2 linked regions of the Acidaminococcus fermentans DSM 20731 genome follow. The protein of the gene in region 2 interacts with the protein of the main gene of each other region in a pairwise test. Links are inferred from orthologs where the notes say so. Each region holds a gene or a part of one and is shown on either strand. Other genes may lie near its edges.

The links.
Region 1: the proteins of pheS (region 2) and brnQ interact in binary tests that used the Escherichia coli proteins (3 or more experiments, as listed by UniProt). The link is inferred for Acidaminococcus fermentans DSM 20731 from one-to-one orthologs.

What each region holds. Positions count from the first base shown.
Region 1 is NC_013740.1:215,057-229,628, forward strand. The notes cover bases 11,679-14,565. They hold brnQ (branched-chain amino acid transport system II carrier protein), read left to right. Parts: upstream 11,679-12,393; coding sequence 12,394-13,737; downstream 13,738-14,565. Other genes in these bases: ACFER_RS01040 (SDR family NAD(P)-dependent oxidoreductase), read left to right, coding at 11,679-12,383; ACFER_RS01050 (porin family protein), read left to right, coding at 13,815-14,423. Also shown: ACFER_RS00970 (V-type ATP synthase subunit E), read left to right, coding at 1-461; ACFER_RS00975 (V-type ATPase subunit), read left to right, coding at 463-1,458; ACFER_RS00980 (V-type ATP synthase subunit F), read left to right, coding at 1,485-1,811; ACFER_RS00985 (V-type ATP synthase subunit A), read left to right, coding at 1,818-3,593; ACFER_RS00990 (V-type ATP synthase subunit B), read left to right, coding at 3,586-4,977; ACFER_RS00995 (V-type ATP synthase subunit D), read left to right, coding at 4,981-5,616; MocR-like pyridoxine biosynthesis transcription factor PdxR, read left to right, coding at 5,729-7,081; ACFER_RS01005 (hypothetical protein), read left to right, coding at 7,174-7,731; ACFER_RS01010 (nitroreductase family protein), read left to right, coding at 7,747-8,322; ACFER_RS01015 (NAD(P)/FAD-dependent oxidoreductase), read left to right, coding at 8,350-9,207; ACFER_RS01020 (hypothetical protein), read left to right, coding at 9,204-10,199; ACFER_RS01025 (peptidylprolyl isomerase), read left to right, coding at 10,431-10,898; ACFER_RS01030 (GIY-YIG nuclease family protein), read left to right, coding at 10,895-11,164; ACFER_RS01035 (cold shock domain-containing protein), read left to right, coding at 11,321-11,518; more of ACFER_RS01040, read left to right, coding at 11,628-11,678. UniProt on the Escherichia coli protein: Liv-II branched chain amino acid transport system, which transports leucine, valine and isoleucine. Also acts as a low-affinity threonine transporter.
Region 2 is NC_013740.1:1,011,897-1,026,507, reverse strand. What follows is about bases 5,331-8,256. They hold pheS (phenylalanine--tRNA ligase subunit alpha), read right to left. Parts: upstream 7,342-8,256; coding sequence 6,319-7,341; downstream 5,331-6,318. Other genes in these bases: ACFER_RS04625 (hypothetical protein), read left to right, coding at 7,665-8,256; pheT (phenylalanine--tRNA ligase subunit beta), read right to left, coding at 5,331-6,301. In the rest of the region: ACFER_RS11935 (MmcQ/YjbR family DNA-binding protein), read left to right, coding at 156-677; ACFER_RS04665 (GTP-binding protein), read right to left, coding at 689-1,654; ACFER_RS04660 (NAD(P)-dependent alcohol dehydrogenase), read right to left, coding at 1,722-2,777; ACFER_RS04655 (HIRAN domain-containing protein), read right to left, coding at 3,085-3,384; more of pheT, read right to left, coding at 3,863-5,330; more of ACFER_RS04625, read left to right, coding at 8,257-8,681; ACFER_RS04620 (ABC transporter ATP-binding protein), read right to left, coding at 8,764-10,404; ACFER_RS04615 (ABC transporter ATP-binding protein), read right to left, coding at 10,394-12,154; ACFER_RS04610 (hypothetical protein), read right to left, coding at 12,423-12,734; ACFER_RS04605 (DUF2249 domain-containing protein), read left to right, coding at 12,939-13,619; ACFER_RS04600 (serine hydrolase), read right to left, coding at 13,652-14,533; ACFER_RS04595 (N-acetylmuramoyl-L-alanine amidase), read right to left, coding at 14,530-14,611.

The sequences.
Region 1 (14,572 bases), 790 kb from region 2 along the record:
AATCCCAGGTGGATGCCAAAGAAGCGGCCGGCCGTCTGCAGCTGATCGCGGAACTGCAGAGCCGGAAAGAGAACCTGGCCAGCAAGCGGAAAGTGCTCCAGGAAGCTTTTGATCAGGCTGCCGGACAGCTGGAAGCCCTGCCCCAGGAACAGTGGGAAAATCTGATCGGGCGGATCATCCTGGAATCGGATCTTACCGGCCGTGAAACCCTGGTGGTACCGGCCAAGGACCGGCCCCGGTATGAAAACGGATTCCTGGCCCGGCTCAACGGTGAGCTGAAGGCCCAGGGCCGGGAAGGGGCACTGGCCCTGTCGGACAAAGAGGCGGATTTCGCCGATGGGGTGCTGATCGAAGGGGATACCTGTGATTATGACGGTTCCTTCGCCACCCTGCTGGAAGACGTACGGACCGGGGAGGAATACCGCGTGGCAGAGCTCCTGTTTGGCGCGGAGGTGAAGTAAAATGGCCCAGCCCAGTTATGAATATGCTCTGGGCCGGATCAGCGTCCTGTCCACCCATCTGCTCACCGCAGCCCAGCTGCGGCGGATTGCGGAAGCCGACAGCACAAAGGCGGCCATGAAGCTGCTGCTGGAGACCGGGTACGGGGAAAATACGGCCACGGAACAGGAACTGGCCCAGGGAGAAATCGACCTGATCATCCGGGCCCAGATGCAGCTGACCCGGAAACGGATCCAGGAACTGACGCCGGATCCGGAACTGACCGGTCTGTTCCTGCTGCCGGTGGATACCCACAACCTGAAATGCCTGCTGAAGGCACGGCTGCTGGGAACCCAGGCGGACGCCATCCTCCGGGAGGGAGGCAATTTCGACCTGAACCTCCTGAAGGACATGGTCCAGACCAAATATTATGAAGACCTGCCGCCCATCTACTGCCAGACCCTGAACGAAATCGAAGGGGAGCTGGCCCGGGAAGCGGATCCTTTCCGGCTCAGCGCCCTGCTGGACGGAGCCATGTTCCGTCAGGCAAAGGCGGTGCTGGACCGGAAAAAGGAAGACGGCTTCATCCGGAAGTATTTTTCTCTGTGGGCGGATTACCTGAATACCATCAGCCTGATCCGGGCCCAGAATCTCCACTGGGAACTGTCCCAGCTGCGGCTGGTCCTGGTGGACTGCGGAGAGATCCCCCGGACGGTGTTCGAAGAAAGCCTGGATGTGCCTCCGGAACAGCTGGGGGCCCGTCTGAACCAGGGAAGCCATGGGGCGGAACTGGTCCAGGCCATCAATGAATTTGCACAGACCAATGAGCTGGGGGTCATTGCCCGCCGGATGGAAGAGGGGCTGAGCCTGATCCTCCGCCGGGCCAGATGGGATACCCATTCTCTGGGGCCCATCGTGGGATACCTGGAAGCCCGGGAAACGGAAGCGGAAGCCCTGCGGATGATCTTCGGAGCCATCCAGGGCGGCTTTGAACCCCAGCTGCCCAGTGTCTATGCCTGATCACAGGAAGCATGGGAGGCAGCAAGATGGATAAAAAGAAAATTGCAGTGATCGGCGATCCCAGCTCCGTGATGATCTTCAAAGCCGTAGGATTCGATGTGTTCTACGAGGAAGAACAGGAACAGATAGAGCGCAGGATCCACCGTCTGGCCGATGGGGGCTATGCCGTGATCTATATTACGGAAACCGCCGCCCAGAAGGCCCAGGCGGTGATCGCAGAATATGCTACCGCTACCTTTCCCGCTATCATTCCCATCCCCGCCGGGAACAAATCCCTGGGACTGGGCATGAAGCGTGTCCGGGAAAATGTGGAAAAAGCAGTAGGCGCCGATATTCTATTCAAGGAAGGGTAGGGAACAATCGTGAGTGGAAAGATCGTGAAAGTATCCGGCCCGCTGATTGTCGCCGAAGGCATGAAAGACGTGCAGCTCCATGATATGGTCCGCGTCAGTGACAAGCGCCTGATCGGTGAAGTCATCGAGCTTCGTGATGATAAGGCTTCTATCCAGGTTTACGAAGAAACGGCCGGCCTGGGGCCGGGGGAACCGGTGGAATCCACCGGGTCTCCCATGAGTGTGGAACTGGCTCCCGGGCTGATCGAAAGCATCTTCGACGGGATCCAGCGCCCGCTGGAAAAAATCTATGAACTGGCCGGGGACCGGATCAGCCGGGGGGTGGAAGTGCCCAAACTGAACCGGGAAAAGAAATGGCAGTTCGTGCCGGTGGCCAAACCGGGGGATCAGGTCTCCGGCGGTGATGTGATCGGTACGGTCCAGGAAACCCCGGCGGTGCTCCACAAGATCATGGTGCCTCCCGGCAAAAGCGGCACCGTGGAATGGGTCTATGAAGGGGAAGCCACCATCCTGGACCCGGTGTACAAACTGAAGGACAGCAAAGGGAATGTGCAGGAATATCCCATGCTGCAGCAGTGGCCGGTCCGTGTGGCCCGGCCCTACAAGACCAAGCTGCCTCCGGAAGAACCCATGGTCACCGGGCAGCGGGTCATCGATACCCTGTTCCCCATTGCCAAAGGGGGCGTGGCCGCCGTGCCCGGTCCTTTCGGCAGCGGCAAGACGGTCATCCAGCATCAGCTGGCCAAGTGGGCGGATGCGGACATCATCGTCTATGTGGGCTGTGGGGAACGTGGGAACGAAATGACCGACGTACTGAACGAATTCCCGGCTCTGAACGATCCCCGTACCGGCCTGCCGCTGATGAAGCGGACGGTGCTGATCGCCAATACCTCCGACATGCCGGTGGCCGCCCGGGAAGCGTCCATTTACACCGGTATCACCATTGCTGAATACTATCGGGACATGGGCTACAAAGTGGCCATCATGGCCGACTCCACCTCCCGCTGGGCGGAAGCCCTCCGGGAAATGTCCTCCCGTCTGGAAGAAATGCCCGGTGAAGAAGGGTACCCGGCGTACCTGTCCTCCCGTCTGGCGGAATACTACGAACGGGCCGGGGAAGTGGAATGTCTGGGCCAGGAGGACCGGGTAGGGGCGGTTTCCGCCATCGGGGCCGTATCCCCTCCCGGCGGGGATATTTCCGAACCCGTATCCCAGGCCACCCTGCGGATCGTGAAGGTGTTCTGGTGCCTGTCTTCGGCCCTGGCCTATGCCCGGCATTTCCCGGCCATCGACTGGCTCCAGAGCTATTCCCTGTATTCCGACCGGCTGCGGGCTTATTATGATGCCAAAGTGGCTCCCGACTGGTCCAAACTGGTGGGGACCGCCATGGAGATCCTCCAGGAAGAATCCAACCTGAACGAAATCGTCCGTCTGGTGGGGATCGATGCCCTGGGCTTCAAGGACCGGATCACCATGGAATGTGCCCGGTCCATCCGGGAAGACTTCCTGCACCAGAACTCCTTCCACGAAGTGGATACCTACACTTCTCTGGAAAAACAGTATGACATGCTGAAACTGATCATCACCTGGTACGAGAAAGCCCTGGATGCCATGACCAAGCATGTGAAACTGGACAAACTGATCGATATGCCCATCCGGGAACAGATCGGCCGTGCCAAGTACATTCCGGAAAAAGAACGGAAGGAAAAATTCGGCCAGCTGAACCGGGATCTGGAGCAGGCCTTTGCAGAACTGACGGAAGAGGGTGAAGAAAATGCGTAAGGATTACAAGACCATCCGTGAAGTGGTGGGCCCTCTGATGCTGGTGGATCAGGTGAAAGGCGCAACCTATGACGAACTGGTGGAAATCCACCAGGCCAACGGGGAACTCCGGAAGGGCAAGGTGCTTACCGTGGACGGGGACAAGGCCCTGGTCCAGCTGTTCGAAGATTCCCAGGGGCTGCAGCCGGCTACAGCCAAGGCCCGGTTCCTGGGCCACGGGATCCAGCTGGGGGTGTCTCCCGCCATGCTGGGCCGGGTGTTCGACGGCATGGGCAGCCCCATTGACGGGGGGCCGGCCATCATCCCGGAAGAATACAAGGACATCAATGGGGAACCCATGAACCCGGCGGCCCGGGAATATCCTTCCGAATTCATCCAGACCGGGGTCAGTGCCATCGATGGCCTGAACACCCTGGTCCGGGGGCAGAAACTGCCGGTGTTCTCCGGTTCCGGTCTGCCCCATGCCCAGCTGGCTGCCCAGATCGCCCGGCAGGCCCGGGTACGGGGCACCGACGAAAAGTTCGCCGTGGTGTTCGCTGCCGTAGGGATCACCTTCGAAGAAGCCAACTTCTTCATGCAGGACTTCAACCGGACCGGGGCCCTGAGCCGTGCGGTGATGTTCATCAACCTGGCCAACGACCCGGCGGTAGAACGGATCGCAACCCCCCGTATGGCCATTACCGCGGCGGAATATCTGGCCTTTGAACTGGATATGCACGTGCTGGTCATCATCACCGACATCACCAACTATGCCGATGCCCTCCGGGAAGTGTCCGCTGCCCGGAAGGAAGTCCCGGGGCGCCGGGGCTACCCTGGGTATCTGTATACGGACCTGGCTACCATGTACGAACGGGCCGGCCGGATCCGGGGCAAGAAGGGCTCCATTACCATGATCCCCATCCTGTCCATGCCGGAAGACGACAAGACCCACCCCATCCCTGACCTGACCGGGTACATCACCGAAGGCCAGATCATCCTGTCCAGGGAACTGTACCGGAAAGGGCTGACGCCGCCCATCGACGTGCTGCCTTCCCTGTCCCGTCTGAAGGATAAAGGGGTGGGCAAGGGCAAGACCCGGGAAGACCATGCGGATACCATGAACCAGCTGTTCGCCGCCTATTCCCGGGGGAAACAGGCCAAGGAACTGGCCACCATCCTGGGGGATTCCGCCCTCAGCAAGGTGGATAAGCTGTATGCCCAATTCGCCGATGCCTTTGAAAAGGAATACGTCTCCCAGGGGTACCGGACCAACCGGTCCATCGAAGAGACCCTGGATCTGGGCTGGAAGCTGCTGGGAATCCTGCCCCGCAGCGAGCTGAAACGGATCCGGGATGAATACCTGGACAAATACTACAAACCGGCGGACGGCAGCAAGGGGGAATAACCCATGGCGACCAACGTGAATCCGACCCGGATGGAGCTGACCCGGCTGAAACGCCGGCTGGCCACCGCCGTCCGGGGGCATAAACTGCTGAAAGACAAACGGGACGAAATGGTCCGGCAGTTCATGATCTACATTCGCCGGAACCACGAGCTGCGGCTGAAGATGGAAAAAGCCCTTCAGAACGTGTCCCACCATTTCGTGGTGGCCCGGGCCCATATGGGGTTCCTGACCATGAACGAAGCCCTGCTGTACCCGGCCCGGAGTGCCGAGTTCGAAGTGGGGAGCAAGAATGTGATGAGCGTGGACGTGCCCACCCTGACCTATACGGGGGCTACGGCGGATGATGCGGCCCAGGTGCCCTATTCCTTCGCCTTTACCACCGGGGAACTGGACACGGCGGTGACGGAACTGACCACCTGCCTGCCGGATCTTTTGGAACTGGCGGAAGTGGAAAAGACCTGCAACATGCTGGCGGATGAAATCGAAAAGACCCGCCGGCGGGTGAACGCCCTGGAATACGTGATGATCCCGGAAATGCAGGAAAGCATCAAGTACATCACCATGAAGCTCAGCGAAAACGAAAGAGCCAGTACGGTGCGCCTGATGAAAGCCAAGGAAATCATGGCGAAGCAGGCGTGAAAGAAGGGGCTGTGAAAAAATGATTCCTCATTTTTTCACAGCCCCTTTTTATGCTACAATATCCGTGACTGTAATTTTTGTTAAAAAATACTGATGAAAGGAGCACAGTTCCGTGCTGACTACCTTTAATTTCCGGGCACAGCCGGGAAAAGAGCCTCTTTACCGGCAGCTGGCTGATTATTTCCGGCAGGAAATCCGCCAGCAGCATCTGGTTTCCCAGGATTTCCTGCCCTCCATCCGCAAACTGACCCGGGACCTGAAACTGAGCCGGACCACGGCGGAAAACGCTTACCAGATCCTCATCGACCAGGGGTATGTGGAAAACCTGCCCAACCGGGGTTACCGGGTGGCCGTCTATCAGCCCCGGGAAGCATCGGAGGGACAGGAAGCCGGGGAAGAACTCCGCCGGCCGGAAGTCCGCTGGAATTTTTCCAACAACTACATCGATACTTCCACCTTTGACACGGTGCTCTGGCGGCGCTGTCTGAACCAGGTGCTGCGGAATCCGGCGTCCATCGCCGGGTACGGGGATCCCCAGGGGGAACCGGAACTGCGCCGGGTCCTGGCCCGGTACAGTTATGCCTCCCGGGGGGTGGTGTGCCGTCCGGAACAGATCCTGGTGGGGGCCGGTCTCCAGACCCTGCTGCTGATCCTGCTGCCCCTGCTGCCCCTGGATCAGAAGGTGGCGGGCCTGGAAGCACCAGGGTTTCCCCAGGCGGAACAGATTTTCCATCTGATGGGGTGGAAGACCCGGCTTTTTGATCCGGCGGATCCCAAGGGAGACTGGCCCGGCCTGTTGATGATTTCCCCGGCCAATCCCTACAAGGGGCGGGCCCTGACGGAAAAAGAACGGAACAACCTGATCGTGGCTACCCAGCTGGAACGGGTGTATTTGCTGGAAGACGACTACAACGGGGAATTCCGGTATCTCCACCGGCCCACCCCGGCTCTCCACAGTTTTGGAAACCGGGAACAGATCATCTATCTGGGGTCTTTTTCCCGGACCATGCTGCCGTCCCTGCGGATCAGCTATCTGGTGCTGCCGGAGAAACTGCTGCCGGCCTATGAGGCCATTGCGGACCGGTACAACCAGACTTCCTCCACGGTGGAGCAGCTGGCTCTGGCGGCGTATATCGAAGAAGGTCATCTCACCCGGCACATCCGGAAGCTCCGGAGCCTGTACCGGACCAAGAGCCGGCGGCTGAAGGAAGAACTGACCAGCCGGTTCGGGAGCAAGGTCCGGCTGCTGAGCTACGGGTCCGGGCTCCATCTCCACATCGCCCTGGATCTGCCGGGAACGGCGGAAGAACTGGCCCGGAAAGCCCTGGCCCAGGGGGTCCGGGTCATCCCGGTCCGGGGTACGGAGCCGGGACGGTCCCCGGAATTCCTGCTGTCCTTTGCCGGGATTCCCGAGGAGAAGATCCGGGAAGGGGTGGAAGCCTTCCGGGAGGCTCTGGAGAAGTAAACGAAAAGACAATTGTCTTCTTTCCACCCGGTAGGGTATAATAAAAAGGATACAGAAAAAACATTTTGTCTATGGCTGCGGGAGGTGGATGTATGAAAAATACCTGGGAGATTGCGCTGCTGACGGTGATGCTGGGATTGGGCGGTCCGGCGGCCGGGGAAGCGGCCCAGTATTTTGCCCCCCGGTACAATCTCAGTGCCAACGGCCAGCTGCAGCCCCCACTGACGGTGGAATTCCAGAAAGGGGTTCCCCAGAAGATCAGTGCCAGCCTTACCGGTACTGACGGCGGAGAGAAGGTCCTGGTCCTGGGCTGGCAGGTGGGGGACGGAGTGGGACTGTGCACCCTCCAGAAAGGGGTGGACTACGCCCTGTACAAACTGGATTTCCGCCCGGGGAAACAGGATATCCTGGTGCTCAGCTACGGCCACCGGGGCACCGGCAAGACCCATCTGAATGAAGTGACCGTCATCGGGGAAGATTCCCTGGGGGTCATCCGCCAGCTGCCGGTGAACGGCTTTGTGCCCACGGCCGTGTTCAACAGTCCTCTCCAGATCCGCCAGCAGGAGGCGGTGCTGTTCCTGGAACAGGCACCCCATGTGCTGGTCCTCCGGGCGGACGGGGAAAACGGTTATGTGGCGGAAGTGGAATAAGAAGGAGTGAGTGAAATGGAATTGGCTTCTTTGTATGATACCTGCCGGACCTACCGGCGTTTTGAACAAAAGCCGGTGGAACCGGAGCTGCTGCGGACCCTGGCGGACGTTGCACGGAAACGGAGCTGCGGCCGGAACGGCCAGTGCCTGCGGTTTACGGTGGTGGAAAGCCCGGCAAATGTAAAAGCCATGCAGCCCCTGCTCCGGTGGGCGGCAGCCCTGCCTAAAGAAATCGGCACCCCGAAGGAAGGGGAACAGCCAGTGGCCTTTGTGGTGGTGTCCCGGCCCAAGGACGCCAACCCCACCATTTCCAGCATCGATGTGGGCATTGCCCTGGATGCCATGGCCATCACCGCCTGGCAGCAGGGGGTGGGCAGCGCCATCCTGGCAGCGGTGGACCGGCCGAAAATCGCGGCCCTGCTGGATATTCCGGAAGAACGGGAAGTGGTGACGGTACTGGCTCTGGGCTATCCCTCCCACCAAAGCACCCTGGTTCCTGGAGAAGAGGGAAAACTGGCCTACTATGTGGATGAGGCCCGGGATTATTATGTACCCAAACTGCCCCTGGAGAAAGTGGCGGAGTTCAAATAACCGCTCCCGAGAAAAAAGGAGAATCCTATGCTGTATGATATTGCCATTGTAGGGGGCGGGCCTGCCGGCTGCAGTGCGGCGGTGACGGCGGCCAACCGGTCTCTGGGCACTTTGCTGCTGGATACCGGAGATTTTGGCCTGGCTCTGCGGAAAAGCCATCTGGTGAAAAATTATCTGGGGCTGCCGGACCGGTCCGGAGTGGAACTGATGGATGCCTTTACCGCTCATATGAAGGCCGCCGGGACCACGGTGGTCCCCCATAAAGTACTGAGCATCATGCCCCGGGAGAAAAGCTTTTTCCTGGCCACACCGGGGGATGTGTATGAGGCCCGGAGTGTGATCCTGTGTCCGGGAGCCGCTCATGGGAAACCCCTGGAAGGGGAAACGGCCCTTCTGGGAAAAGGGGTCAGCTACTGTGCCACCTGTGACGGGTTTCTGTACCGGGGAAAGACCATCGGGGTGGTGACCAATCTGCCTTCCGCCTGGGAAGAAGTGGAGTTCCTGGCCGGGCTGGCGGCAGAAGTGAAGCTCTGGGCGGATTTTTCCCTGTCGGAAGAAAAACCGGCCAATGTGACGGTGATGGCCGGGAAACCCCGAAAGATCCTGGGAGAAGGAAAAGCCGAAGCCCTGGAAACCACGGCCGGGACGGAACCACTGGACGGTCTTTTCCTGCTCCGGGAAACAGATCCCCTGGACCGGCTCCTGCCCGGACTCCGGCTGGACGGGCCTTTTATCCGGGTGGACGGGAACCTGGCCACTTCCGTACCGGGGGTCTTTGCTGCCGGAGATGCGGCCGGTTATCCCTGGCAGATCAACAAGGCTGCCGGAGAAGGGCAAAAGGCACTGCTTTCTGCAGCCTTCTGGCTGCGGGAGAATCCGGTATGACCGGAAAAAAGACCGGACGGTTCCTGCTGGCACTGGCGGTGATGGGAATGCTGGCCGGGGGCTGCGTCCGGAGCCAGCCGGCGGAAACCGGACAGGCGGCGGAGACAGCGGCTCCTTCAGAAACCAAAGCCCTGGCACCGGGGGAAGGAGTGCAGGGCGCCCGGGTGGAATTTGTCACCCGGGAACACAAAATGGAACGGGTGCTGTTCAGCGGTGGCTATCTCCGGAGCCTTCCGGAGGAAAAACCGGAAACCATCCTGCGGCCGGCTCCTGCGGGCGCCCAGGGAATGATCTTCGGGAAGCGGGAAATCAACGGGCTGGAGTGGGCCAAAGTGGCCACCCGGGACGGGGTTACCGGCTGGTACACCGTGCCGGCCAAAAAAGGAGCCAGCCCCCGGGACAAACGGGAGCCCCTCCAGATCACCAATGAAGGCTACCGAACCATCTTTCCCCAGGTGACGGGAGGGGTCACGTCCCAGGTCCAGGACCGGATCAACCAGGAACTGGGCAATTACCTGTCCGTGTATCGGCATATTACCGGCCCGGTGGAAAGCGGGCTCCAGTGCAGGGTGACCTACAACCGCCGGCAGATCCTGAGCCTGGTGTTCCAGGGGGATCCCATCCTGTACCGGAGTTATCCGGTGACGGAAGTGAACAGCCTGGCCAGCTGGACCCGGCTGAAGCACTATGCCTATGTGTCCCCGCTCCAGGGAGGGGCTGATCCCTCCCTGCTGACGGCCCGGATCACGGATCTCCATTATGGGCTGGTGTTCGATCTGGTTACCGGCAGCCGGCTTCCTCTGGAGTACTTCCTGGGGCAGAACCGGCAGGAAGCCATCCGGGAACGGCTGGCGGACCTGGGAGAAGGGGCCCGGTTTCAGAAGGACAATTTCTACATTGATACCCAGGGACATCTGGTGGCCCTGGCTTCCGTCCCCGGCAAGGGACGGGTGGAGATGGATCTGTCGGATCTGGTGATTCGGGAATTTTAAGGAGGTGCGGAGCACCTCCTGTCAGCGGTCAGCTGTCAATGGTCAACGGCTGGTGGAAATCAATTTTGCCAATTGATTTTGAACCCTGTAAACCGTAGGGGCCGCACGCCGGGCGGCCCGCAAACCGTACGGACAAACGGTGATTTGACGGGCGGCCGGGCCTGCCGCCCCTGCAGGAACGATTTCCAGGGGCTGCTAAAGGGCAGCCCACACAACAACGAGGTGAACAACATGAATAAAAAAGTGCATTTCCATACCAACCTGGGAGATTTTACAGCTGAACTGTTTGAAGACAAGGCTCCCAAAACTGCCGGGAACTTTCTGGAACTGGTGGAGAAGGGGTTCTATGACGGGGTGATCTTCCACCGGGTCATCGATGATTTCATGATCCAGGGCGGGGACCCTACCGGTACCGGCATGGGCGGCCCCGGCTACACCATCGATGATGAATTCGGTCCCGGTCTGGCCCACAGCGGGGAAGGGATCCTGTCCATGGCCAACGCCGGTCCCAACACCGGGGGCAGCCAGTTCTTCATCACTCTGGTGCCTACTCCCTGGCTGGACGGCCACCATGCCATCTTCGGGAAAATCGTGGAAGGGATGGACGTGGTCCACAAGATCGGTTCCACGCCCACGGATTTCGCCGACCGGCCTCTCCAGGATGTGGTGATGGAAAAGGTGGAAGTCGTAAAGGAATGACCGCCTACGTCTATATGGTGCGCTGTGCCAACGGCGCCCTGTACACCGGCTGGACCAACGACCTGGCCCACCGGCTGGCCATGCACCGCAGCGGGTCCGGGGCCAAATACACCCGGGCCTTCAAGGCGGTGGACCTGGCTTATTTTGAGGAACTGCCGGACCGGAAAACGGCTCTTCGCCGGGAATATGCCCTGAAACAGTTGGCAAAAAAACAAAAAGAAGAGCTGGTCCGTCAATTTTCTCAAAAATCTTTGAAAATACCCTGAGTTTTCTGTATAGGCCCAATTCTTTTGCTTGTAAAAGTCCAGGGGTTATGCTAGAATGGAGAACAGAAACAACGGACTTACTGAATGTTGAACTCACGCAGGTATCACATATAGTTGGATCGTTTTTCGCAATATTTTTTAGGAGGCCAAGTAAAGATGACTGGCAAAGTTAAATGGTTTAATGCTGAAAAGGGTTATGGTTTCATCGAACGGGAAGATGGCGGCGATGTATTCGTTCATTTCTCCGCAATCCAGGGTGAAGGCTTCAAGACTCTGGAAGAAGGCCAGGCTGTAGAATTCGACGTTGTCGAAGGCAACCGTGGCGAACAGGCTGCCAACGTTGTGAAACTGTAAGATATACAGATATCTGCAAGGAACAACCAGCTTAGCAAAGAGGGGATATCGTGGAAACGGTATCTCCTTTTTTATTGTGCTGACCCCAGTATGCAAAGGAGAAGAAGATATGATCGGATATGGAATGGAGAACAAAAGGGGTGTGATCAGCGGAGGGACTTCCGGCATCGGCCTGGCCGCTGCCCGGATGCTGGTCCAGGATGGAGCCACCGTCTGGCTGGTGGGTCGGGATCCGGAACGGGGGAAGAAGGCCCTGGAAAGTCTTGAGGGACTGCCGGGGAAAGCCCTGTATCTCCAGGGAAATGTGAGCACCGTGGAAGGCTGCCGGAAAATCGCCGCCTGCCTCCAGCAGCATCATCAGGAACTGGATTTCCTGGTGAACAGCGCCGGGATCTATCAGGAAAAGCCCTTTCAGGATGTGACGGAAGAGGAGTATCAGCAGCTGATGGATGTGAATGTGAAGGGGACCATTTTCCTCACCCAGGCCCTGCTGGATCTCTTTGCCCAGGATGGCCCTTCCATTGTGAACATCGCCTCTGATGCCGCCCTGGAAGGGAATTACGGCTGCTGTCTGTATGCGGCTTCCAAAGGGGCTGTGGTGGCTTTTACCCGGTCCCTGGCTCTGGACCTGGCCCCCTGGGTCCGGGTGAACTGCCTGTGCCCCGGGGATGTGGATACGCCTCTGGTGGAAAAACAGCTGGCGGAAGGGGGCTATTCCCGGGAGTCCATGGCTTCCGTCTATCCTATGGGACGGATCGGGAAACCGGAAGAAGTGGCCCACATGATCTGTGCCGTCCTGTCTCCGCTCAATGGCTTCATGACCGGAGCCATCGTTTCCGTGGACGGCGGCCTGACGGCCAAATAAGGAGGATGCCATGAATCACAAACTGACTTCTGCAGAATATCTTTTTGTGGGCTCCATGCTGTTCGGCATGCTGTTCGGGGCCGGAAACCTGATCTTCCCGGTGCACATGGGCCAGCTGGCCGGGTCCCATTTCTGGGGGGCCAACCTGGGCTTCATTTCCACCGGGGTGTTCATGCCCTTCCTGGCCCTGATCGCTTTTGGGCTTTCCGGCAGCGGCAGTCTGGAAGAACTGGCCGGGAATGTGCATCCGGCCTTTGCCCGGATCTTTACGGTGCTGCTGTATCTCACCATCGGGCCGGCCTTTGCCCTGCCCCGGACCGCCACTGTTTCCTACCAGATCGGGATCGTTCCCTTTGTCAGCGGGAACCAGACCCTGGTGCTGGCCGGATTCACCTTCCTGTTCATGGCGGTGGCCCTGCTGTTTTCCCTGAAACCTTCCAAACTGATCGTTTACATCGGGAAATTCCTGAACCCGGTATTCCTGGCTTTCCTGGCCATCCTGGTGGCGGTGGCCCTGGCCCGTCCCATGGGATCCATTGCCGCCGGGGTGCCCCAGGGACCCTATGTGGACCATGCCTTCCTCACCGGGTTCAAGGAAGGATACAACACCATGGATGTGCTGGCCATGCTGGCCTTTTCCGTGGTGGTGATCAATACCCTGAAGGAACTGGGGGTATCGGATGCCCGGACCATTTCCGTGGACCTGCTGAAGGTGGGGATCATCGTGGTGTTCCTGATGGCCCTGATCTACACTCTGATCACCTGGCTGGGGACCTCCAGCCTGGGAGCGCTGGCCATCTCCGCCAACGGGGGCATTGCCCTGGCCCAGATTGCCCATGCCTATTTCGGACCGGTGGGGGGCATGCTGCTGGCGGCCATCGTGACCTTTGCCTGCCTGAAGACGGCCATCGGTCTCATCACCGCCTGTGCCAACACCTTTTGTGATCTGTTCCCCGGGAGCCTGAGCTATAAAGCCTACTGTGTGCTCTTTGCCGGGATTTCCTTCCTGATCGGGAATGTGGGGCTTACCCAGATCATCGTGCTGGCAGTACCCATCCTGATGTTCCTGTATCCCATGGCCATTACCCTGATCCTGGCATCCTTCGCCTCCGCCCTGCTGGGGAAGGACCGGCGGCTGTACCGGTGGCCCATGCTGCTGGCAGGGGTGGCGGCCTTCGGGGATGCCCTCAGCGTCCTGCCCAAAGGGCTCCAGGAAACCGGTGCCGTCCAGGCTCTGTTGGGGTGTTACCACCAGCTGCCCCTGTTTTCCCTGGGGATGAGCTGGCTGCTGCCCACCCTGGCGGCTCTGGCGGTTGCGGCTGCAGCCGTGAAACTGGGCGGAGTCCGGCGGTGAAATTTTGCGAAAATTGATGAAAAAGTGTATAATGAAAGAATGATGAATGTTTGAATCCATTGAAGGAGGGATTTCCCATGAAAAAAATGATGATGGCCACTGCAGTGCTGAGCCTGCTGCCTTTGACCGTGGCCTGTGCTTCTCCCCTGGCCAAGATTGCTCCTGGCGCTGCAAAAATCGATGCCAACGTCACGGTGGGCAACACTCTCAAATGGAAACAGGACGGGAAGACCACGGACTTTGGCGGTGACAGCCGGTACCGGGTGGGCGGCACCGTAGGGATCGCCGACAACCTGGGCCTGGATTACCGGTATGCGGCCCACGAAGGGGACCATGATGCCTCTGCCCAGTCCCATCAGGTCAGCCTGGTGTATCAGTTCAACCCGTATCTGTACGGGTACGGCGGGTATGTACGGAACCGTCTGAAACAGCACGGCTATCATGACAACAACAGCGGGTATCAGGTGGGGGCCATGGGCCGTCTGCCCATTACCGACAAGACCACCGGCTGGGCCAAGTTCGGTACCGGCAACAACATCACCCAGTACGAACTGGGCGTAGGCTACGCCTTCACCGACAACTGGGAAGCCAACGTATCCTACAACGACAGCAAGTACAAAGATTTCAAAGGCGATATCGACGCCAAGACCCACGAAGTGAATGTGGGGGTATCGTATAAGTTTTAAAAAAAGGAGATGTTGCACATCTTGTGTGACATCTCCTTTTTTGTCAGCTGACGGTTGACAGGGGTGTTGCTCATGCAACACCCCGTTTTTTATGCCCAAAAACCGCCCTTTTGTGACCAAAGTTCTCTGAGGACTCTGTGATTTTTTAT
Region 2 (14,611 bases):
TCCGGCCAGAGACTAGAAGACTGGGCCCCGAAGCGGCCCACTGATCCTCACCGGCGAGGCCCCGGTCTTCCCGTCCCTCTGTCTTTGGTCCACTCCGCAGCCGGCCAGGAGAACAAGCAAAAAGGCCAGGACCAGCAGGGCGGCCAAGCTCCAATATTTTCTCATGGCAGGCCTCCTTTTTTCTTTCTATTGTACCATACAGGGGAAGCCCGACGACCCGCCATTGTGTTCCGTCCCGTAGGGGGCGCAGGCCCGGCGCCCTGCTGCGAGACATTGCCGACCACTGCTGCCGGGATGTCCTTTTTGCTTCTCCCCAGGCCAACCGGCTCACCCGGCAGATCCTGGACCAGTTCCAGGTCAGGCCGGATTTTCCCTGGGAACATTCTGCCCGTTACCAGTCCTACGGAATTTTCCGCCATGCTTCCAACCGGAAATGGTTCGCCCTCATCATGAATGTGAAGCGTACGGTCCTCCACAAGGATGGCACCCCTGACCTGCTCGACGTGATGAATCTGAAGATCCGGCCCCAGGAGGCGGAACAGCTCCACCACATTCCCGGCATCTATCCTGCCTATCACATGAACCACCGGCTGTGGATTTCTGTGGTGCTGGATAATTCTTTGGCGGACGAAGCCATCCTGGCTCTCATAAAGGCCAGCTATCTTCTTACGGAATGAACCGCCAACTGTTATAGCCCGGACCTTGCAGCTCCCTCCGCCCCTTCAAACCAGCTCCGGGCCGCTTCTTCCTTCAGCCGGGTTCCGATCAGGGTCACCCGGGCCTCTGCCTGGGGGGGAAAACCAGTAATCAGCCACCGGTCCTGGACCAGATCGAACCGGACCCATTCGTTCCCGCAGGGCAGATACCCTTTGGCCCGGGGAATCCGGCCGAAACAGCTTTTGGTCACCAGGTCCAGGAACCGCATCAGGTACAGGGGATGGGGCACGGCCACCCGGGTCAGGGTCACAGTGGTCAGGGCCTCTTCTCCGTGATGATGGTCATGGTCATGATGGTGGTGTTCCTGGCAGGGTTCATGATCCTCTTGCGCCAGGACTAGTCCTCCCCGCTTTTCCAGCAGGCTCCGGAACCAGTCTGCGGACCGTTTTTTGTAATCCCCGGTGATGATCTCCGCCTCCGGAGCCAGTTCCTGGAGTTCCTGGCGGTAAACCGCCGTCTCTTCCGGGGACAGCTGTTCCGATTTGGACAGAACCAGTACGGATCCATGACGGATCTGGTCCAGGCGCAGCTCACTGAAATCATCCTTTTCCCGGAAAAATGTCCCGGCATCCACCAGGGTCAGGGGCGGCAGCAGTTCCAGGGCGTCGTACTGCAGCCCCTCGATGGCCCCCATCAGGGCACTGAGCCGGGCTGCTCCCGTAGGCTCCACAATGAGCACTTCCGGATCCAGGGCGGAGAGGATGGTCATCAGGTTGGTGAGAAAATCCGCCTTGCCGGTGCAGCACACGCAGTTTTCCGTCATTTCGTACACATTCAGGCTCCGGTCCCCATCCCGCAGGACCTTGGCATCCAGGTCCGTTTCCCCGATTTCATTTTCAAAAATGGCAAAATCCACCTGGGGAAGCGTATCCGTCAGATGACGGATGAAGGTGGTTTTTCCGGCTCCCAGGAAGCCGGAGACAATGAGTATTTTCATGGCAATCCTCCCTGCAGGAAAAAGAAGGGGGCTGCTGCCCATCAAGCAGCGCCCCCCTGTTCCATTTTTACCAGATGACCACCGGTTTGATCAGATCGGCAGGTTTGTCCCGCATCATGAACAGTGCTTCTTCCACATGTTCCTTCCCCTGGAAGATATGGGTGACTTCCTTGTGGAGATCCAGACGCCCGCTGGTGGCCAGGCTGGAAAGTTTTTCCATGCGCAGCCGGCCCCCCGGCATAAGCCCTCCGGCAATGGTCTTGTTGGCCATCCCGGCGCCCCATTCCACCCGGGGGATCTTCACATAATCCCCGGAACCCAGGTAATTCACGTTGCCGATCCGTCCCCCGGGTTTCAGACATTTGATGGCTTCGCTGAAGGTATCCACCGTGCCCCCGGCAATGCACACCCGGTCCACCCCGGCGCCGCCGGTCATATCCAGCACCTGCTGGAAGATGGGGCCTTCCTTGTAGCTGATGAATTCATCGGCTCCGTATTCCCTGGCCACCTGACGGCACACCGGCCGGGTCCCCACGGCAATGATCCGGCTGGCTCCCCGTAGGGCACAGGCCCGGACGGACATCAGGCCCACAGGACCGATGCCGATGACCAGCACCGTATCTCCGAACTGGACATCCGCCAGTTCCACCGCATGGAAGCCGGTGGGAACCATGTCGGACATAATGCAGGCATCCACCGGGTCCATCCCCTCCGGCAGATGGGCCAGGTTCCCATCCGCATCGTTCACATGGAAGAAATCCGCAAACACCCCGTCTTTATAGTTGGAGAACTTCCAGCCGCCCAGCATCCCGCCGGAATGCTGCTGCCATCCGGCCTGGGCCGCTTCGGAACTCCAGTCCGGAGTAATGGCGGGCACCAGCACCCGGTCACCGGGTTTGAAATCCTTCACCAGGCTGCCCACTTCCACCACTTCAGCGCAGCATTCGTGGCCCAGGATCATATTGTGCCGGTCCCCGATGGCCCCGGCCCACAGGGTATGGACGTCGGACGAACAGATGGCTACAGCAATGGGACGGCAGATGGCATCCAGGGGGCCGCATACCGGCCGCTCCTTTTCGATCCATCCCGATTCCCCGATTTTCAGCATGGCATATCCTCTCATTGAAGCACCTCCTGATTGTTTCAGATTTCTGACAATTAAACATTTTTAACATTTTCTGATTCTATTATCACAAATTTTCTTCATTTCGTCAAGGAGGCCCGGGGAACATTGACTCTTATCCCCCTTTTCCCTACAATAAAAGTATCTGTTGTATAAAGGAGCCTTACCTATGAAACCCCGCACACAAACCCTGGACTTTTTCTTTACCCACGGAGATCTGCCCCCGGCAGATGGTCTCCTTTGGCGTGAGACGTGAGACGCCTGGCGCGAGACGGAAAAGCGCTCCCGCCGTCCCGCTCTTCCTTCTTCACTTTTCCTTCTTCACCTGTGCTACCACGCCCCGTCCGGTGACCAGCACTACCTTGGCATGGGCTTTTTTGCCGATTTTGTCATAGATCCGTCCTGCACTGCAGGTGTCCCCCAGCACGGTGTGGGGGCTGTTGGCCACATAGCCCACTTTGCCGATGCCCGGCAGTTCCACCCGGATGGCTTCCTTATCATATTCGTTGTCCGGTTCCTTCCTCAGCACCAGTTCCATTTTCCGCCAGAATACCTCGTAGCCCATATAATGGTTGCAGCCGGTAATGGTAATGAAGATCTTTTTCATGATTGTCCCACCTTTCTTTTTCTTACTTCCATTATAGAAGAGTTGGTGGGTAAAAAGGGGGACAGAATATACGAAAAAGGACTTCCCTTTCAGGAAGTCCTTTCAAATTCACTGGCAGGAGTACTAGGATTCGAACCCAGATCGACGGTTTTGGAGACCGTTGCTCTACCATTGAACTATACTCCTATGGAGCGGAAAACGAGATTCGAACTCGCGACCCCCACCTTGGCAAGGTGATGCTCTACCACTGAGCTACTTCCGCATTGGCGACCCAGGACGGACTCGAACCGACGATCTCCGCCGTGACAGGGCGGCATTCTAACCAACTGAACTACTGGGCCGTTGTCGCTTTGCTTTCCAGCGCCGCTGACTTGTTTAGTATACGATAGATAGGGATTTTTGTCAACAGTTTTTTTGAAAAAAGTGGTCAACGGTCAGCTGACCGTTGACCGAGGGTGTGTTTTTTTCACACCCCTTTTTACTCTCTCAATTCCCCTTCGAACCGTTCCTGGACTTTCTTCACCACCTGGTTGATGATGTCGTTGATTTCCTTGTCCTGGAGGGTCCGGGTAATATCCTGGAAGGTCAGGCTGAAGGCCACGCTCTTGCACCCGGCTTTCACCTGCTTGCCGCTGTACACGTCGAACAGCCGCACATCCTTCAGCAGCGGGCCGGCCTGGGTGCGGATTTCCGCCATCAGGTCAACGGCGCTGACGGTCTGGGGCACCACCACGGCAATATCCCGGCTGGTGCTGGGGAACTGGGGAATATGGGTGAACTGGGGAATCCGTTCCGCCCCCTCCACGAAGCTGCTCAGATCCAGTTCCAGCACGAAGGTTTCCCCGCTGAGGCCGAACCGGTCCTGCACCTGGGGATGGAGGGCCCCCATGAAGCCCACGGCCTTCCCGTCATGGAGCACGGTGCAGCTCTTGCCGGGATGGAGGAACTTCTCTTCCGGTTTGGCGTAAGTCACGCCGCTGGCCTGGAGCACTTCCAGCACCAGTTCCAGGTCCCCTTTCAGGTCGAAGAAGTCCACCGCGTCCTTGCTTTCGGTCCAGTTCAGTTCATTCCGTTTGCCGGACAGCACCACACACAGACGGGTCTTTTCCGCAGGCTGTTCTGTCAGGGGCAGAGCCTTGGGCAGGAACACCCGGCCCACTTCGAACAGGGCCACCCGGTCGTTCTGCCGGGCCAGGTTGTAGGCGGCGGTATTCAGCAGGCTGGGCACCAGGGTGGTGCGCATGGTGCGGAAATCGTCGCTGATGGGGTTGATGATCTGGATGGCCTGCCGGCGGCTGTCGTCGGCACCCAGTCCCAGTTTGTCAAAGTCCCCGGCGTTGATGAAGGTGTAGGTCATCACTTCGTCCAGACCCGCATCCGCCAGGCAGTTCCGTACCTTGTCCTTCACGTCCTCGATGGGAGCCTGGCCGCCCCGGGCCATATCCAGCTGGGGCAGGGTGGACGGGATCTTGTCGTAGCCGTACATCCGGGCCACTTCTTCAGACAGGTCCGCATCGCAGGTGCAGTCGTTCCGCCAGGTGGGCACGGTGACCAGCCAGCTTCCGTCGGCCTGGGGTTCCACATCGAACCGGAGCCCTTCCAGGATGGAGCGCATCTCTGCATCGGTGATTTCTTCCGTGCCGATCCGCCGGCGCAGGGCTTCCGGCAGGGCCTTGATCTTCACCGGTTCCTGGGGTACCGGGTAGTCTTCCACCACACCGGCCACGGCCTTGCAGGCGCCCATTTCTTCCAGCAGGTGCACAGCCCGGTTCAGGGCATCGTGGTCCCGGATGGTGTCCACCCCCCGTTCGAACCGCTGGGAAGCTTCACTGCGCAGGCCCAGGTCCTTGGAGGTGTGCCGGATGCTGGGGCCGTAGAAGGTGGCGGATTCCAGCATCACGTTCACGGTCTTGCCGGTGACTTCCGTAGCCAGGCCGCCCATGACGCCCCCCAGACCAATGGCTTTTTCCGGGTCGGCGATGACGATCATGTTGGGATTCAGGTCCCGTTTCTGGCCGTCCAGGGTCACCAGGGTCTCCCCTTCCTGGGCCCGGCGGACGATCCAGGTGTGGTCCGCCACCGTGTCATAGTCGTAGGCATGCATGGGCTGGCCCAGTTCCATCATCACATAGTTGGTCACGTCCACCACATTGTTGATGGGACGGATGTTCACGGCTCGGAGCAGTTTCTGCATCCATTCAGGAGATTCCGTCACCTGGATATCCTTCACCATCCGCATGGCGAACCGGGTGCACAGGTCTTTGCACTGGATTTCCACCTTGGCGCAGTCGGCTGCGCTGCCGGCCGCTTCGTCCCGGGTGGCCAGTTTGGGCAGACGCAGGCTTTGTCCCAGCACCGCGGCAGTTTCCCGGGCCAGGCCCAGCATGTTGAAGCAGTCGCTGCGGTTGGCGGTCAGGTCGATATCCAGCACCACATCATCCAGCCCCAGCAGTTCCTTCACGTCCACCCCGATGGGAGTGTTTTCCGGCAGGATGAAGATCCCGTCCCGCTGTTCCGGCAGCAGCAGTTTGGCATCGATGCCCAGTTCCCCGGCGCTGCACAGCATGCCGTTGGAATCCAGGCCCCGCATCTTGGCGGCCTTCAGGGTCATGCCGCCGGGCAGATGGGAGCCCACCACGGCCACCGGTACCATATCCCCCTGATGCACGTTCTGGGCCCCGGTGAGGATCTGGACCAGTTCCCCCTGCCCCAGGTCCATCTGGCAGATCCACAGATGGTCAGAATTGGGATGCCGTTCGATCTGGGCCACCTTCCCGGTGATGACCCCTTCCAGGCCTTCGCCCAGATGGATTACCTGTTCCACTTCCAGGCCCACCCGGGTCAGTTTGTCCGCCAGCACTTCCGGCGTTACGGGAATATCCACATATTGTTTCAACCAATTAATAGAAGCTAACATTGTCCTTTGCCTCCCACTCAGAATTGACGGATGAACCGCAGGTCATTTTCGAAGAACAGACGGAGATCGTCGATGCCGTACCGCAGCATGGCAATCCGTTCCACGCCCATCCCGAAGGCAAAGCCCTTCATTTTGTCCGGATCGTAGCCGCTCATCCGCAGCACGTTGGGATGCACCATCCCGGCCCCCAGGATTTCCAGCCAGCCGGAGTTCTTGCACACCCGGCAGCCCTTGCCCCCGCACATGACGCAGCTGATATCCACTTCGCAGGAGGGTTCCGTGAAGGGGAAGAAGCTGGGCCGCAGCCGGATCTTCACGCTGTCCCCGAACATCTCCTTGCAGAACAGTTCCAGGGTCCCTTTCAGGTCCGCCAGGGAAATATCCTTGTCCACCACCAGGCCTTCCACCTGATGGAACATGGGAGAATGGGTGGCATCGTAGTCGTTCCGGTACACGGTGCCCGGGCAGATCATCCGGATGGGGGTGTTGGGTTCCCGGCTCTGCATGGTACGGGCCTGTACCCCGGAAGTCTGGGTCCGGAGCAGGATGTCATCGGTGATGTAGAAGGTATCCTGCATATCCCGGGCCGGATGGTCCTTGGGCAGGTTCAGGGCTTCAAAGTTGAAATAGTCCGTTTCGATTTCCGGGCCTTCCACCACTTCGAACCCCATGCGCATGAACACTTTCTTGATGTCCCGCAGGGTCTGGGTCACCGGATGGAGATGGCCCAGGGCCGGTTTCCGTCCCGGCAGGGTGAAATCCAGGGTTTCACTGGCCAGTTTTTCTTCCATCTGATGGGCTTCCAGCAGCTTCATCTGTTCGTTGATCCGCTGTTCCATCTTGGCCCGGACTTCGTTGACCATTTTGCCGATCTTCGGCCGTTCTTCCGCCGCCACGTCTCCCAGGCTCCGGAGAATGGAGGTCAGGGCCCCCTTCTTGCCCAGGTACTGGACCCGGATGTTCTTCAGATCTTCCACACTTTTGACTTGACTGAGATCCTTCTGGATCTTCTCCCGCAGTTCCTGCAGTTTATCGCTCATGTTCACGCCTCCTAAAAAAATAGAACCTCCGTCCCCACAAGGGGCGAAGGTTCGCGGTACCACCCTATTTTTTCACTCATCTGGCCGATAACGGGGCCGGCGCCGGACCTACTCCGTTCAGTCCGGTTGCTCCCAGGTGAACTTCCCCGTTTCTTTCCGTATGGGGCTCCCACCTGCTCCCCACTCTCTGTGACCTCCGGAAATGAGTACTCTCCTGTTCATGGCAAGGTATGGAATTGAATGGAACTATTATAGCACAGTTGAAGGAAGGGGGCAAGGGCTGTATAATAGAATACAAACTGCAATGAATCGGAGGAAGAATCATGGAAGAACTGGAATCCATCCTGAAATCCATCCGGGAGAACCTGACCGGGAACTCCCAGAAAGACATCAAATATCTGCAGGGCTGCATGGAGCTGTACCGGGACCATCCCCTGCACCGGGAAATCATCCGGGCCTGCACCCAGCTGCTGTACAAGCTGATGCCGGAAGAGAGCCGGCAACATTTTGCGGATATGTTCAGCCACGCCTTTGAAAAATTCCGGGCCGATCTGGCGGAAGCCCAGAAACTCACCGGCGCCGGGGATTATGACAAGGCACGGGCCATCCTCACCCCCCATATCCGGGAGGCGGAGCATTCCGCCCTGTTCCAGCCGGATTCGGAAGTGGAATTCCGTTCCTTTGCGGAGCCTATGGAAATGGTGCTGTACCAGCAGTTTTACCAGCCCAGAAAGGCCGTCCAGCAGGCTCCTTTCCCCTTCCATCTGCTCTACCTGCTGCTGGGCGAACTGGAACTGGCCCAGGGCCAGACCAAAGCGGCCCGGAAAGCCCTGGAAAAGGGACTCCGCTGGGATCCCACCAGTGCCCCGGTGCGGTTCTGCTATCTGTCTGTGCTCCGGGAAGAAAAGGACTGGGACGGTTTCGGACGGGTGAACCGGGATGCCTTCCGGCAGGCTTTCCGCCCTGCCGACCTGGCCCGGTGCTACCGGAACGAAGGGGAACGGCTGCTCCACAAGGGCAACTGGCAGGGTGCCCGGTACGCCTTCCTGCTGAGCCTGAACTACGGGGAGGAAGGGGCCGTAAAGGGCCAGCTGGAAACCATCGCCCAGAAGCTGGGAGATGAACTGGCGCCGGCCACCCGGGAAGAACTCACCGCCTTCACCCAGAAGGAAGACATCCCCCTGGGCCCCAATCCGGAAGTGCTCCGGCTGGCCGCCGGCGGAGCCCAGGCCTGCCACAAGGCGGGCAGAGAACAGGAAGCGGACTATTACCTGGATGTGATCCGTCCCTTCCTGTCGGAAAAGGATATGGAAGAACTGAAGAAGAAGTTGGGATATTGAAAAAAAGGGGCTGTGAAAAAATGATTTCTCATTTTTTCACAGCCCCTTTGCCGGTCACTGGTCACTGGCCGTTGACAACCAATCACCCCATCCTCACGATCCTCTGCCCTGCCATCATCCGGGAGAACCGGTGGGAGATGCTGAGCACCGTGCGGCCCCGGGCGGCCCGTTCCAGGGCTTCCAGCACCCGGGCTTCCGTCTGGCTGTCCAGGTTGGCGGTGATTTCGTCCAGAAGGAGCAGCCGGGGTTCCCTGGCCACCGCCCGGGCAATGTTCAGCAGCTGGAGTTCTCCCTGGGAGAACAGTTCGTCCCCCATGGGGGTTTCCTTCCCCTGGGGCATCCGGTCCACGGTTTCCTTCAGTCCCACCAGGGCCAGGGCCCGGTCCACCTGTTCCGGAGTCACCGAACCGTCCCCCAGGGTCACCTGGTCCGCCACCGTTCCGGGAACAATGGAAAACTCCTGTTCCACACAGCCGTACAGACTGCGTTTCTCCCCTTCCGGGATGGTCCCGGCCCGGTGTCCCAAAAGAGCCACATTTCCCTGCCAGGGACTGTACATCCCCAGCAGCAGCTTGAACAGGGTGCTTTTCCCGCAGCCGCTGGGCCCCATGAGGATGGCCTGTTCCCCGGGTTCCAGGCTGCAGGAAAAGTCCCGGAGGATGGGCCGGGCCGGATCGTACCCGAAAGTCACATGGGAAAAAGCCACCGCCTTTTGCCGCAGTTCTTCCGGCAGGGGACTGGCGGAAACCGGTTCCCGTTCCGGTTCATCCAGGAATTCCCCGATGTGCTGGATCCCGGCCATGGCGCTCTGGATGCTCTGGATTTCCATGCCGATGCTTTCCAGGGGACCGAAGATCTTCCCCACATAAGCGATCACCGCCACGGCAGACCCAACGGAAAGACCGAACAGATCCGCCCAGGCAGGCCCCTGGGAGGCTCCCACCATGATCACCGCCACCACTGCCGCCTGGGTCACCAGGATGATGGGAGAATAGATCCCGTCGAACACATTGGCCCGGTTGATGGCCCGGAAGCTGTCGGTGATCAGGGAATCGTACCGGTCTTCCATATACGGTTCCTTCCCCAGGGTGTGGATGGTCCGGATGTTTCGGATGGTCTCCGGCACATGGCTGTTCACCCGTCCGATGGCCCGCCGGTTTTCCCGCTGGGCCGCCAGGGTCCCCCGCTGGAAATGCCGGGTGAGCATAAACAGCAGGGGCAGCACCAGGCACAGGATGGCGAACAGGCCCCGGCTCCGGCTCCACAGGATCCCCAAAATCCCCAGCAGTTTGCAGGCGTCCGCCAGCATCCCCACGATTCCGTCAGAATACAGAGCATCGATGGTGTCCCCGTCGTTGACGAACACTGAAGCGGTCTGACCGCTGGGATGGCCGGTAAAGTACCGGGCCGGCAGCCGGTCCAGCTTGGCGCACAGGGTGGACCGGAGCCCGTGGGTCACCTTCTGGCCGAACAGGGTGATGGCCCCGTTCTGGGCTGTTTCACAGCAGTCCGACAGGACGATGAGCCCGATGTAGAGAGCCCACAGCTGCCAGGGGATCCCTCGGCCTTCCGTCAGGCTGTCCACCGCTTTTTCCAGTACCAGGGGCGGCAGCAGGGAGGTGGTCACCGAAAGGACCACCAGGACGGCCACCAGGGCCCAGGTCCGGGGATGGGCCTGGAGGGTGCCTTTGACACTTTTCCATACAGGATTCTCATTGTTCATCCAGATCCACTCCTTCCTGCTGGAGCTGCACCAGTCGGGCATAGCCGGGCTCTTCCTGCAGCAGCTGGTCATGGGTACCGAACTTTCCCCGGCCCTTTTCCAGGAACAATACCCCGGTAAATTCCGGAAAATGGGTGAGCCGATGGGAAATCAGCAGGATCACCCGGTCCGGAAAGGTCTTTCTCATGGCATCCAGGATCTTCGTCTCCCCCTTCCGGTCCACCGCCGCAAAGGGATCGTCCAGCACCAGGATGGACCGGGCATGGGCCAGGGTCCGGGCCAGGGCAATCCGGGCCTGCTGACCCCCGGAAAGCCGGGTGCCGCCGCTGCCCACCGGGGTATCCGCTCCCTGGGGCATGGCGGCCACTTCCCCTGCCAGGTTGGTCATGGCCAGGAATTTTTCCACCTCCACCGGGTCTCCCATCCGGATGTTTTCTCCGATGGAGGTGGTCAGCAGTTCCGGATCGTGGCCCAGATAGGAAATCAGGCTCCGGCGCTGCAGCCCGTCCAGGGCGGAAAAATCCCGTCCATTGCACCGGATGGAGCCGGTCCAGGGCACCTCATCCAGGAACACCTTCCCCAAAAGGCTCTTCCCGCAGGCCACCGGGCCCGTAATGCCGATGATATCCCCGGGACGGGCGGTAAAGGAAATCCCTTCCAGGCCATTCTCCTGGCCCGGATAATGGCAGGACAGATCCCGGATTTCCAGGGTCACCGGTTCCACCGGACCCAGGAGCTGTTCCTCCTGTTCCGGTGCCGCCTGCCGGAGCAGGGGTTTGATCCGCTGCCAGGAAACCTGGGCCTTCTGGACCGCATTGAACAACTTGGCCGCATGGCTGGTCTTCACCGCCAGTTTGGTGAAGCAGGCCAGGAAGGTGGTGAAGCTGGCGATGTTCCACACTTCCCAGCCGGTGCCCTGGACGTTTTTCGCCCCGAACCAGAAGATCATCCCGGTGCCGGCCATGGCAATGGCGTCATACAAAGGCCCCAGGGCCCCTTCGAAGATATTGGCCCGGGCACTGGCCTTTTCGTAGGCGGTGAGCTGGGTTTCGTAAGCGGCATCCCGACGGCTTTCCTGGCCGTAGATCCGGTAGGTCAGGGCGTGGCTCACCCGGTCCAGGGTCAGGGTGTTCAGCCGGGCTTCCGTGGCCTTGTAAACCCCATTGGCCCGGGCCACCTGTTTCTTCAGCCGGTTGGCGATCCAGTAGGCCGCCGGAGTGAACAGACAGGCCAGCAGGGTCAGCCGCCAGTCATAGGCCAGCAGCAGGGACAGGTACACCACCATCACCACCCCGGTATCGAACACCTCCGTGGTGAATTTCCGCATCCCTTCCGCACAGGCGTCCACGTCCCCCATGGCCTTGGTCATCAGGTTCCCCAGGTTTTCCTGCTGGAGGGCATGGGCGTCCAGCCGCACCAGGCTGTGGTAGAGGGTATGGCGCATGGTCCGGCTCACCCGGTTGGCAAAGAGCCGCACACTGTACCGCTTCCCCGCCCGGGCCAGCTGGACCAGGAAGATCACTCCCACATAGAGCGCCGCCAGACGGGCCATGTCCCCGGCAGTGGCTTCCCCCTGGTAAATGTCGTAGAGGCACTGGGCCAGCTGGCCTTCGAAATAGGGCCCGGCTCCCATGCCCAGGTTGTAGAGGATGCCGGTGACCGTTACCACCAGCAGCACGGCCTTTTCCTGTCCGAAATAGGAAGGGATCCGGTCCGGCCGCCCCACCTCCCGGATTCTGCCTTCAAACATAAAAAACCGCCCCCCGTGCTGTATTGTCTATCCATAGTATACAGTACAGGAGAGCGAAAAAAGTTAAACTTTTTGAAAATAGAGGGAGAAAGAAGGCAGACCGACGAACCTGCAGGTCCATCGTTCATCGTTCATCGTTGGTCGTTAAGGAAATCAATTTTGCAAATTGATTTTGAAATAAAAAAGAAAGACCGTAGGGGCGCAGGCCCGGCGCCCCGCACAACACATGGTCAACGGCTGATTTGGCGGGCGGCCGGGCCTGCCGCCCCTACAGAAACGATTTATATAACGGTTTCCGTTGTTCAAAGCCAGCTTTGCTGGCTTCCTTCGCCATCCGGGTCAGTCGCATCCCCAGGTCACAGGACTTTTTCAGGTCCTGGGGAAAGACTTCCTCCCTCTGCCGCTTCTTGTCCGCTCCATCAAAAAGGTTCTGCCGGTAACGGGAATAATCATTGTATTGATAGGTATTGCAGCAGTACTGGACTTCGTTGTATCCATAAACCAGGTCCATGGTTTTCCCCCAGGTTCCCAACAGCTCCGGATAATGGAATTTTTCCATATCCTCTTCTTTGCAGTTCATGGCATAGATCAACTTCCCAAATCTTTTTGAGACCCGGCTGGATGCTGTCCCGGACTGTGGACTTTGGGAGAATCTTTCGTCCGTTGTATTGCCAACATACTTGTTTTCCCTGCCATGCTATATTGATTCCAGAAAGACGAAAGAGCCAACCAAAACACCTATGGTGACTGCAGATAACAGAACAAACGAAAGGGGCAAACGGATATGAAAAATATGGAATGGAAAGAGAAAGTTGGCGGCTTCAAAAAAATCGATGTGCGGGGCATTGCGGGCAATTTCCTGGAAGGGCTGAAAAACCAGGCGGCGAAGCTTCCTGTGGGAGAAGGGCTGGAAGTGATCCAATCCTTTGAACCCATTCCCCTCTATGAAGTGATGGAAATGCTGGGCTACGTGCATGATACGGAGAAAAAAGCGGATCACGAATACCACGCGTATTTCTACCGGGCCCAGGCAAAAGGAAACGGAGACGACGCACCGGAACGGCCGGCGGTGATCACCAATTACCCGCTGATCGATGAAAAGCTGGGAGAACTGGCGGTGGAATTCTGGGATATGACCTGGAAAAGCGAAAAACGGTATCTGGCGTACAACATCCGGCTCCTGCTTTCCCTGGCCAATGCGGTGGGTGCCGGACGGATGCGGCAGGCCATGCGGGAATTGCTGAAAGCCTATGCCAATGGCCTGGATTCCAGAGCCCTGGACGATGTGTTCGAACAACTGGCCTGGAACATGGGCATCGGCTTCTTCAGTTCTGAAATCGCCCCGTCCCCCCTGTTCCATGCCTACAAGCTGATCAAGCAGATGGAAAAGCAGGGAAAAGACAGAGCCGAAATCAACCGGATGCTGAAGGAACGTTTCTCAGACAACAAAGGGATGTGCAAATAAAAACGGGGGGTGTGAAAAATTCACACTCCCCGTTATTCCACAAACGCCTGATAGATCTTCTCCGACAATCCGGCCATGGTTTCGTAAGGGGTATAGTTCCGGGTGAAGATCACCAGCACATAGGAGCCTTTGGGGGTATAGACGATGCCCCCGTCGTGGCGCACATCGCTGACTTCTCCGGTTTTGTGAGCCACCACCGTTCCCTGGGGCAGGTCTCCGGGGATGCTGTCGTTGTCGGTCTGCCGTTTGTAAATCTCCAGCATTTCCCGGTCCTGGGCCGGTCCCACACAGTTTCCCCGGTACAGCCGCTTGAACAGCAGGGCCACATCCCGGGTACTGGTCATGTTTTCCCGTCCTTCCTCCATGGCTTTCGTATCCATCATCTTCCGGCGCAGGACGCTGTGGCTGTACCCGTGGCTCTGCAGGTACGAATTGATCCGGTCCATGCCCAGCCGGTCGATGAGCAGGTTGGCGGCGGTATTGTCGCTTTCAGTGATCATCAGGTCCAGGGCTTCCTGGAGGGGGACTTTCGTGCCATAAGGCCGTCCCTGGAGGACCCCTGCCCCGCCCACCACATTTTCCGGGGTGAGGGTGAAGGTTTCCTTCCGGCTCAGGCTGCCGTTCCGGAGATCCTCATAGGCCCTGGCCAGGATGAAGACCTTGATCATGCTGGCAGAAGGCAGGGTGCTGCTGCCCCGATAGAGGCTCTGATTGGTGCCCAGATCCGTGAAATAAACCTGGGCGGGCCCGGCCCCCTGGATGATCTTCCCGATTTTCTGCATCCGGGGGCTCAGGGCGGCTCTGGCAGATGGGGCAGCCGGAGCAGTAGCCCACGCCGTCCGGGGCAGCACCCCTCCGGGCAGCAGCAGAAGGCCTGCCAGCAGCAGGCCAATTCCCTTGTTCCATGGTTTCAAAAGAACTTCACTCCTTCTCCGGCAAGCTGTTCCTTCAGCCCCGCCATAAAACGGGGTCCCGGATCCGTCTTGCCATGA